One region of the Microbacterium sp. DWRC1-3 genome, then DNA from elsewhere that is predicted to be linked to it. Evidence: predicted binding sites of a transcription regulator. Region 1 holds the regulator's gene; the other holds the start of a gene.
The links. The regulator HrcA, encoded in region 1, represses chaperone genes, less so after heat shock. The targets are predictions, from matches to a motif close to TTNGCACTCGNNNNNNNCGAGTGCNAA.
Positions count from the first base shown of each region.

Region 2: groES (co-chaperone GroES) is a predicted target of HrcA. The motif match lies at 2,259-2,285, and genes of this name have one in related genera.

Region 1 is NZ_JAFCUS010000001.1:291,007-294,591, forward strand. It holds gene ACP699_RS01385 (carboxylesterase/lipase family protein) at 1-1,068, opposite strand, end outside; gene hrcA (heat-inducible transcriptional repressor HrcA) at 1,172-2,203, shown strand; gene dnaJ (molecular chaperone DnaJ) at 2,240-3,355, shown strand; gene ACP699_RS01400 (16S rRNA (uracil(1498)-N(3))-methyltransferase) at 3,358-3,585, shown strand, end outside.
Region 2 is NZ_JAFCUS010000002.1:688,804-692,388, reverse strand. It holds gene ACP699_RS16055 (ABC transporter substrate-binding protein) at 1-604, opposite strand, end outside; gene rarD (EamA family transporter RarD) at 766-1,695, opposite strand; gene groES (co-chaperone GroES) at 1,877-2,173, opposite strand; gene ACP699_RS16040 (class I SAM-dependent methyltransferase) at 2,332-3,537, shown strand; gene ACP699_RS16035 (hypothetical protein) at 3,543-3,585, opposite strand, start outside.

The DNA of each region.
Region 1 (3,585 bases):
GGTGACGAGCTGCCCGAAGATCTCTCCGGTGATCGCTCCGGGGAAGGCCGAGCGGTACTTGGCGATCGCGCGCCGGGGAATCCGGGAGAGGACCCGGGCGGCTTGCATCTTGAACTCGCTGATGCCCGCGAGCGCCTCGGGTGGGAACCAGAGCCGATACTCGTCGGTGTTGCTGCCGATGAGTAGAGGAGTGTCGATCTCTGCGAGAACCTCGTGCGGCGACCGGGGAAGGCTGTCGGGGTCGATCGCGAACTGGTAGCCCGGTGCTCCGCCGAGCGGCGACGACCCCGCGGCCTGCGCCCTCCGCGCTTCCAGGAGCTGCTCGGGTGTCAGCGCCGCGAAGGACTCGCGGTCCGCTCGTACCCCGAGCCGCTTCGCGAGCTGTGCGGTCACCCGTCCCGCCTTCCGCGCCGTCTGCGCCTGGAGCGGTCCTGATTCGATGATGGCCCTGCTGATCAGCTCGCGGGAGCTGTCGCGAGCGAGGAGGCCGGCGACGATCGCTCCGCCGGCCGACTCGCCCATCGCGGTGATCCGCGCCGGATCACCGCCGAACGCGCTGATCTCACGGTGCACCCACTCCAGCGCGGCGGCGGCATCGCGCAGACCGAGGTTTCGGGGCGCGCCCTCCAACACCGAGAAACCCTCCGAACCCAGTCGGTAGTTGATCGAGACGAAGACGATGCCCGCCGTGGCGAAGACCGTGCCGTCGTAGAGGGGCAGCGCAGCGGTGCCTCGTTCCAAGGCGCCGCCGTGGATCCACAGCAGCACCGGCGCACCGGAAGCGTCCGACGGCGCCCACACGTTCGCGGTGAGGATGTCGTCGCCGTCGATGCGCACGGAACCCAGCAGCTCGCCGATGGCGCCGGCGTAGGGAACCTGGGGAGCGGTCGGACCGAACCGCGTCGCATCTCTCGCCCCTTCCCAGCTCACGGCCGGATGCGGCGCGCGGAACCTGTTCTCCCCGAACGGCGCCTGCGCGTAGGGAATGCCGAGGTAGCGGACGATCCCGGCCTCCTCGGTGCCGCTGACGATGCCGCTCGACAAGGTGGCCTGGGGCGAGGTGGTCATGAGCGTCATCCTAGGGTCGTGTGCCCGAGGTACGGAGAATCCCGAGCTGCACGGGGTAGGATTGGCACTCTGAACGTCCGAGTGCCAGCGGAAGGGAAGGGTGATGGTCACAGAGCGAGGACTCCAGGTTCTCCGCGCGATCGTGCAGGACTACGTCGAGACCCACGAGCCCGTCGGCAGCCGATCCATCGTCGACCGGCACTCCTTCGGCGTCTCCGCGGCGACAATCCGCAACGACATGGCGCTGCTCGAGGACGAAGAGCTCATCACGGCTCCGCACACCTCGTCAGGGCGCGTGCCCACCGACAAGGGCTATCGGGTGTTCGTGAATCACCTCGCCCAGCTGCGACCGCTCTCGTCGGCTCAGCGCTCGGCGATCGAGTCGTTCCTCGGCGAGCCTGCCGACCTCGATGACCTGATGGTCCGCACGGTGCGGGTGCTCACGCAGCTGACAGGACAGGTCGCGCTCGCCCAATATCCCTCCTTCGCGCGCGCGCACGTCACGCACGTCGAGCTGGTCGCGCTGGCGCCGAATCGGCTTCTCATCGTGCTGGTGACCGATGCGGGTGGAGTCTCTCAGCGCATGGCCGTCCTCCCGGAGGCGATCGACGACGCCGATATGGCGGTGCTTCGCGCCCGACTGTCCGCGTTGATCACCGGTCAGGGCATCGGCGAGGCCTCCGACCGTCTGCAGGCGTTGCTGGCCGCCGAGGAGACGCCGCAGGATGCGGTGCTGCGCACGCTCGCCGGTGTCGTCGTGGACGAGCTCGGCGGATTCCGTCAGGAGCGTCTGGTGATGGCGGGAGCGGCGACCCTCGCGCGCCGGGAGCAGGACTTCCGCGGCAGCATCCACCCCCTCCTCGAAGCCATCGAGGAGCAGGTCACGCTGCTGCGTCTGATGAGTGAGATGGTGACGGACGAGCACGGGCTCGCCGCCAGCATCGGCACCGAGAACGCCCCGTTCGGGCTCGGTGAGGCGTCGATCGTCGCCAGCAACTACGCCGCGCCCAGTGGCACGGCGCGCGTCGGCGTGATGGGGCCGACGCGCATGGACTACCCGAGCAACCTCGCCGCAGCGCGGGCCGTGGCCCGCTACCTGTCTCGGATGCTCGATGAAGACGAGGCCGGCCGCTGACGCGGTCGCCGACAGTACACACGCAGAAAGGCGATCGTGGCGGACCACTATGAGGTTCTCGGGGTGTCCCGAGACGCTTCCACCGACGAGATCAAGAAGGCGTACCGACGTCTCGCACGGCAGTTGCACCCGGATGTGAACCCGGGAGAAGACGCTGCGGAGAAGTTCAAGCTCGTCACGCACGCGTACGACGTGCTCAGCGACGACGACTCCCGCCGACGCTATGACATGGGCGGCGGAGACGGCGCTGCGGGGAACTTCGGTGGGTTCGGCGGGTTCGGCGACATCTTCGAGACGTTCTTCGGCGCCTCGCAGGGCGGCGGACGCGGTGCGCGTCCGCGTTCGCGCCGCGAGCGGGGCCAGGACGCCCTCGTCCGCGTGACGCTCGATCTCGGCGACGTCGTGTTCGGAGCGCACCGTGACATCGACGTCGACACGGCGGTGCTGTGCGAGACGTGTCAGGGTTCGTGCTGCCAGGAGGGCACCTCCCCGGTCACCTGCGACATCTGCGGCGGCTCCGGTCACGTGCAGCGTCAGGTCCGCAGCCTGCTCGGCAACGTCGTCACCTCCCAGCCCTGCGGCACCTGCGAGGGCTACGGCACGACGATCCCGTACCCCTGTGGCACCTGCGGCGGCCAGGGCCGTGTGCGTTCGCGCCGTACGGTGTCGCTCGACATCCCGGCCGGCGTCGAGACCGGACTCCGTCTGCAGCTGCCCGGCTCCGGCGAGGTCGGCAAGGCGGGCGGACCGAACGGAGACCTCTACGTGGAGGTGACGGTCAACCCGCACGCGGCCTTCAGTCGTGACGGCGACGACCTGCTCGCGACCTTGGAGGTGTCCATGACGGATGCGATCCTCGGCACCGAGACCAAGATCCAGGGGCTCGACGGCGAGGTCGACCTCGAGATCCGCCCCGGCGTGCAGTCCGGCGACGTGCTCACGATCAAGGGCAGGGGCATCACCCCGCTTCGTGGCACGCAGCGGGGCGACCTGCGCGTCGGCGTTCAGGTGCTCACCCCCACGCGGCTGGATTCCGCGCAGCGGGCGCTCATCGAGGATTTCGCGAAGAAGGCGAAGTCGCCCGAGCCGCAGCTGGCACAGTTCCAGCAGGGACTCTTCTCCAAGCTCCGCGACCGCTTCCGCAGCCACTGATCATGGCACTGCATTTCCTCGTCGAGTCGTCGACGGATGCCGCTGTCGGCGACCTCGTGTCGTTGACCGGGGCCGAGGCGAAGCACGCAGCCGTCGTGAGACGACTTCGCGTCGGCGAGGCGGTCACGGTCGGCGACGGTGCCGGAGTGTGGTTGGCCGGGACCGCCGAGGAGGTGTCTCCCGCTCGCGTCGATGTGCGCATCGCGGAGCGCGTCGAGCATCCTGCGCCC
Region 2 (3,585 bases), on a different contig from region 1:
CGTCGTTCAGGCCGGTGCCGTAGGCGTCGTTCTGGTAGATGATGCCGAGGCTCTTGGCGCCGTCCTCGGCGATCAGGTTGCCCAGCACCTCGCCCTGCAGCAGGTCACTGGGTGCGGTGCGGAAGTACAGGCCGCTGTCATCCCACGTGGTGAAGTCGGGAGACGTGTTCGACGCCGAGATCTGAAGGATCCCCGCGCTCACGTTCCCGTCGAGGATGAGCTTGGAGACGCCCGATGCGGCGGCTCCGACGATGGCGGCGACGCCGGCGCCCTGCAGCTTGGTGATCGAGGTCTCGTAGGCCTTGGTGTCAGTGTCGCCCTCGTCCTCGGCCGTCAGGTCGATCGTGACACCGGCAGCGGCCTCGTTGACCTCCTGGACCGCGAGTCCGACGCCGGATTCCATGGGCGGGCCCAGGAATGCCAGCGACCCCGTCTGCGGAAGCAGCGATCCGAGCTTGAGCGTCAGATCGGCTGCGGGCTTGTCGCTGCCACCGCTCTCCGAGCTCGGAGTGCTGCTGCAGCCGGCGATGACGATGGCGGATGCACTGATCAGTGCGATCCCGGCGAAGACCTTCGCTGTGCGCGAGCCCTTCAATGCGTTCATGATGCTCCCTTGCGTAACTGAACGTGGATTGTGACTGAACGTGGATTCTGGCCACAATCGGGTGCTCTAACACTAGGCCGTGAGTCCTGCGCGCAGGGGTTGCAAGTATCTCGGTGCGTTAACGATCCGACACCGGGTTCCCCGACGGATGAGCCTCGGGATCAGGCCGCTTCGACACGCGGAATCCTGCGCCCCCGACGTGCGGCGAGCAGCAGGTCGACGACGAACACCCCGATCGCGATCCACACGATGATGAAGCCCGCCCAGCGCTCCGGAGGCATCGGCTCGTGCAGGACGACGACGCCGATGAGGAACTGCATCACGGGGGTGATGAACTGGATCATTCCGATCACGGTGAGGTGGATGCGTCGGGTTCCTGCGGCGAAGAGCAGCAGGGGCACCGCTGTGGCGACGCCGGCGAACGCCAGCAGCAGCGCGTGCGGCCACCCGTTCGCCCCCATCGTGATCCCCGTCGTCTGGGCGACGACGATCAGCTGCACCACGGCGATCGGGATGAGCCAGAAGGACTCCAGCGTCAGACCGCTGACCGCATCGACGGCGGGACCGATCTTCTTCTTGATGAGCCCGTAGACCCCGAAGGACGCCGTCAGCGACAGGGCGATCCAGGGGAAATCGCCGTAGGCGACGACGATCACGACGACCGCGATCGCCGCGATCGCGATGGCGGCCCACTGCAACCTGCGGATGCGCTCCTTCAGCACGAAGACGCCCAGCAGCACGGTCGTGATCGGATTGATGAAGTAGCCCAGGCTCGTCTCGACGACGTTCTCGCTGAGGGTTCCGATCAGGAACACCTGCCAGTTGACGTAGATCAGAAGACCGGCCAGGGCCGTCCAGGCCAGCAGCTTCGGCTGTCGGAGGATGACGCCGAATGCCGCCCAGCCGCGCGTGAACGTGAGCAGCAGGAGGCAGAACACGAACGACAGCAGCACGCGCCAGGCCACGACCTCCCACGGCCCCGTCGGAACGAGGAGCAGGAAGTAGAGCGGAAGCACTCCCCAGAGGAGGTACGCGGCACCGGCATAGGCCACTCCGGCGGTCTGCGTGGCACGAGTCGTCTCTGGGGGCACCGCACAACCCTACGCCCGCGGCGGCGGCGCGCCCTCGGCCGCCCGGCCGCTGCCGCAGAGTTCGGCAGGAAACCGATGCCCGGTGGCGGACGCAGAAGGGGCCCGGATGCGAAGCGCATCCGGGCCCCTTCCAGGACCTTGACCCTGCCCCTCACGAGGGGCGGGAATCAGATTCCGCAGATCAGCGGACGACGACCGCCAGGACGTCGCGAGCCGACAGGACGAGGAACTCGTCTGCGCCGAACTTCACCTCGGTGCCGCCGTACTTGCTGTAGAGCACACGGTCGCCGACGGCGACGTCGAGCGGAACACGGTTGCCGTTGTCGTCGATGCGGCCGGGGCCGACCGCCACGACCTCGCCCTCCTGGGGCTTCTCCTTGGCGGTGTCGGGGATGACCAGGCCACTCGCGGTGGTCTGCTCGGCCTCGACCTGCTTGATGACGATGCGGTCCTCGAGCGGCTTGATGGAAACCGACACGGTCTACCTCTTCTTTCTTGACGCTGACACGAAAGACTTGTTCGCACTCTCAACCCGAGAGTGCTAATCCAGTCTAGGCGCTCGGCTGGCACTCACGCAATGCGAGTGCCAGCGTGCGCGGCGGGCAGTCCCCCCGCACGGGCAATTAGGCTGAGCACGTGGAGATGTCCGAGCTGCGCGCCCTGCTGACCCCCGCCGGTCTCGAGCTGCTCGACGCGGTCGGGCCCATCGAATCGACCGCCGACGTGGCCCGCACCGTCTCGCGGCTGCGCGCGGCCGGCCACTCCCCCGAGCTCGTCTCCGCCGTCGTCGGACAGGCGCACCTGCGATCCAAGGCTGCGGCGAAGTTCGGGCCCTTCGCCGCACGCATGCTGTTCACCCGCGCCGGGCTCGAGCAGGCGACGAGGCTCGGGGTCGCAGCCCGTCACGCGCAGCGGATCCGGCACGCCGGATTCACCCGCGTCGCCGACCTCGGCTGCGGCATCGGCGGCGACGCGCTCGCCTTCGCCGGAGCGGGACTCGACGTGCACGCCGTCGACGCCGATGAGGTCACCTCGGCCATCGCCGCCTACAACCTGGCGCCCTTCGGCGACAGCGCCGCGGTGGGCCACCTCACGGCCGAAGACGCCCTCTCAACGGTGGAAGCGGGAAGCGCGATCTGGATGGACCCGGCTCGACGCACCTCCGGGCACAGCGAGACCCGACGAGTCTCCGCCGACGACTACTCCCCCTCGCTGGACTGGGCGTTCGATGTGGCCGCGAGCCATCCGACCGGCATCAAGCTCGGACCCGCGCACGACCGCGACGCGCTGCCCGCCGACGCCGAAGCACAGTGGGTGAGCGCCGACGGCAGCGTCGTCGAGCTCGTCGTCTGGAGCGGCGCCCTCGCCCGAGAAGGGGTGCGCCGCGCGGCGCTCGTGATCCGCGACGAGCGCTCGCACGAGCTCACCGCCCCGGCGGACGCCGCCGACGAGCCGGTGCGCGAGCTCGGCGCCTTCCTGCACGAACCCGATGGCGCCGTGATCCGTGCCCGTCTGATCGGCGAGGTCGCCCGAAGCCTCGACGCGGGGATGCTCGACGAGCACATCGCCTACCTGACCTCGGATGCCGCGCTGACGAGCCCTTTCGTGCAGTCCTTCCGCGTGCGGGAGACCCTGCCGGCGAACCCGAAGGCGATCAGCGCCGCCCTCAAGGCGCACGGCATCGGACGCCTGGAGATCAAGAAGCGCGGCGTCGACGTCGATCCCGCGGCCTTCCGCAAGAAGCTGACGCTGCGCGGCGACCAGGAGGCGACGCTGATCCTCGCCCGTATCGGCGATCAGCGCCGCGCGATCCTCGCCGACCGGGTACCCGCGGCGGGCTGATCCGCTCAGCCGTCGGAGTCGCGGCCCGGCGGCTCGACCACGATGGGG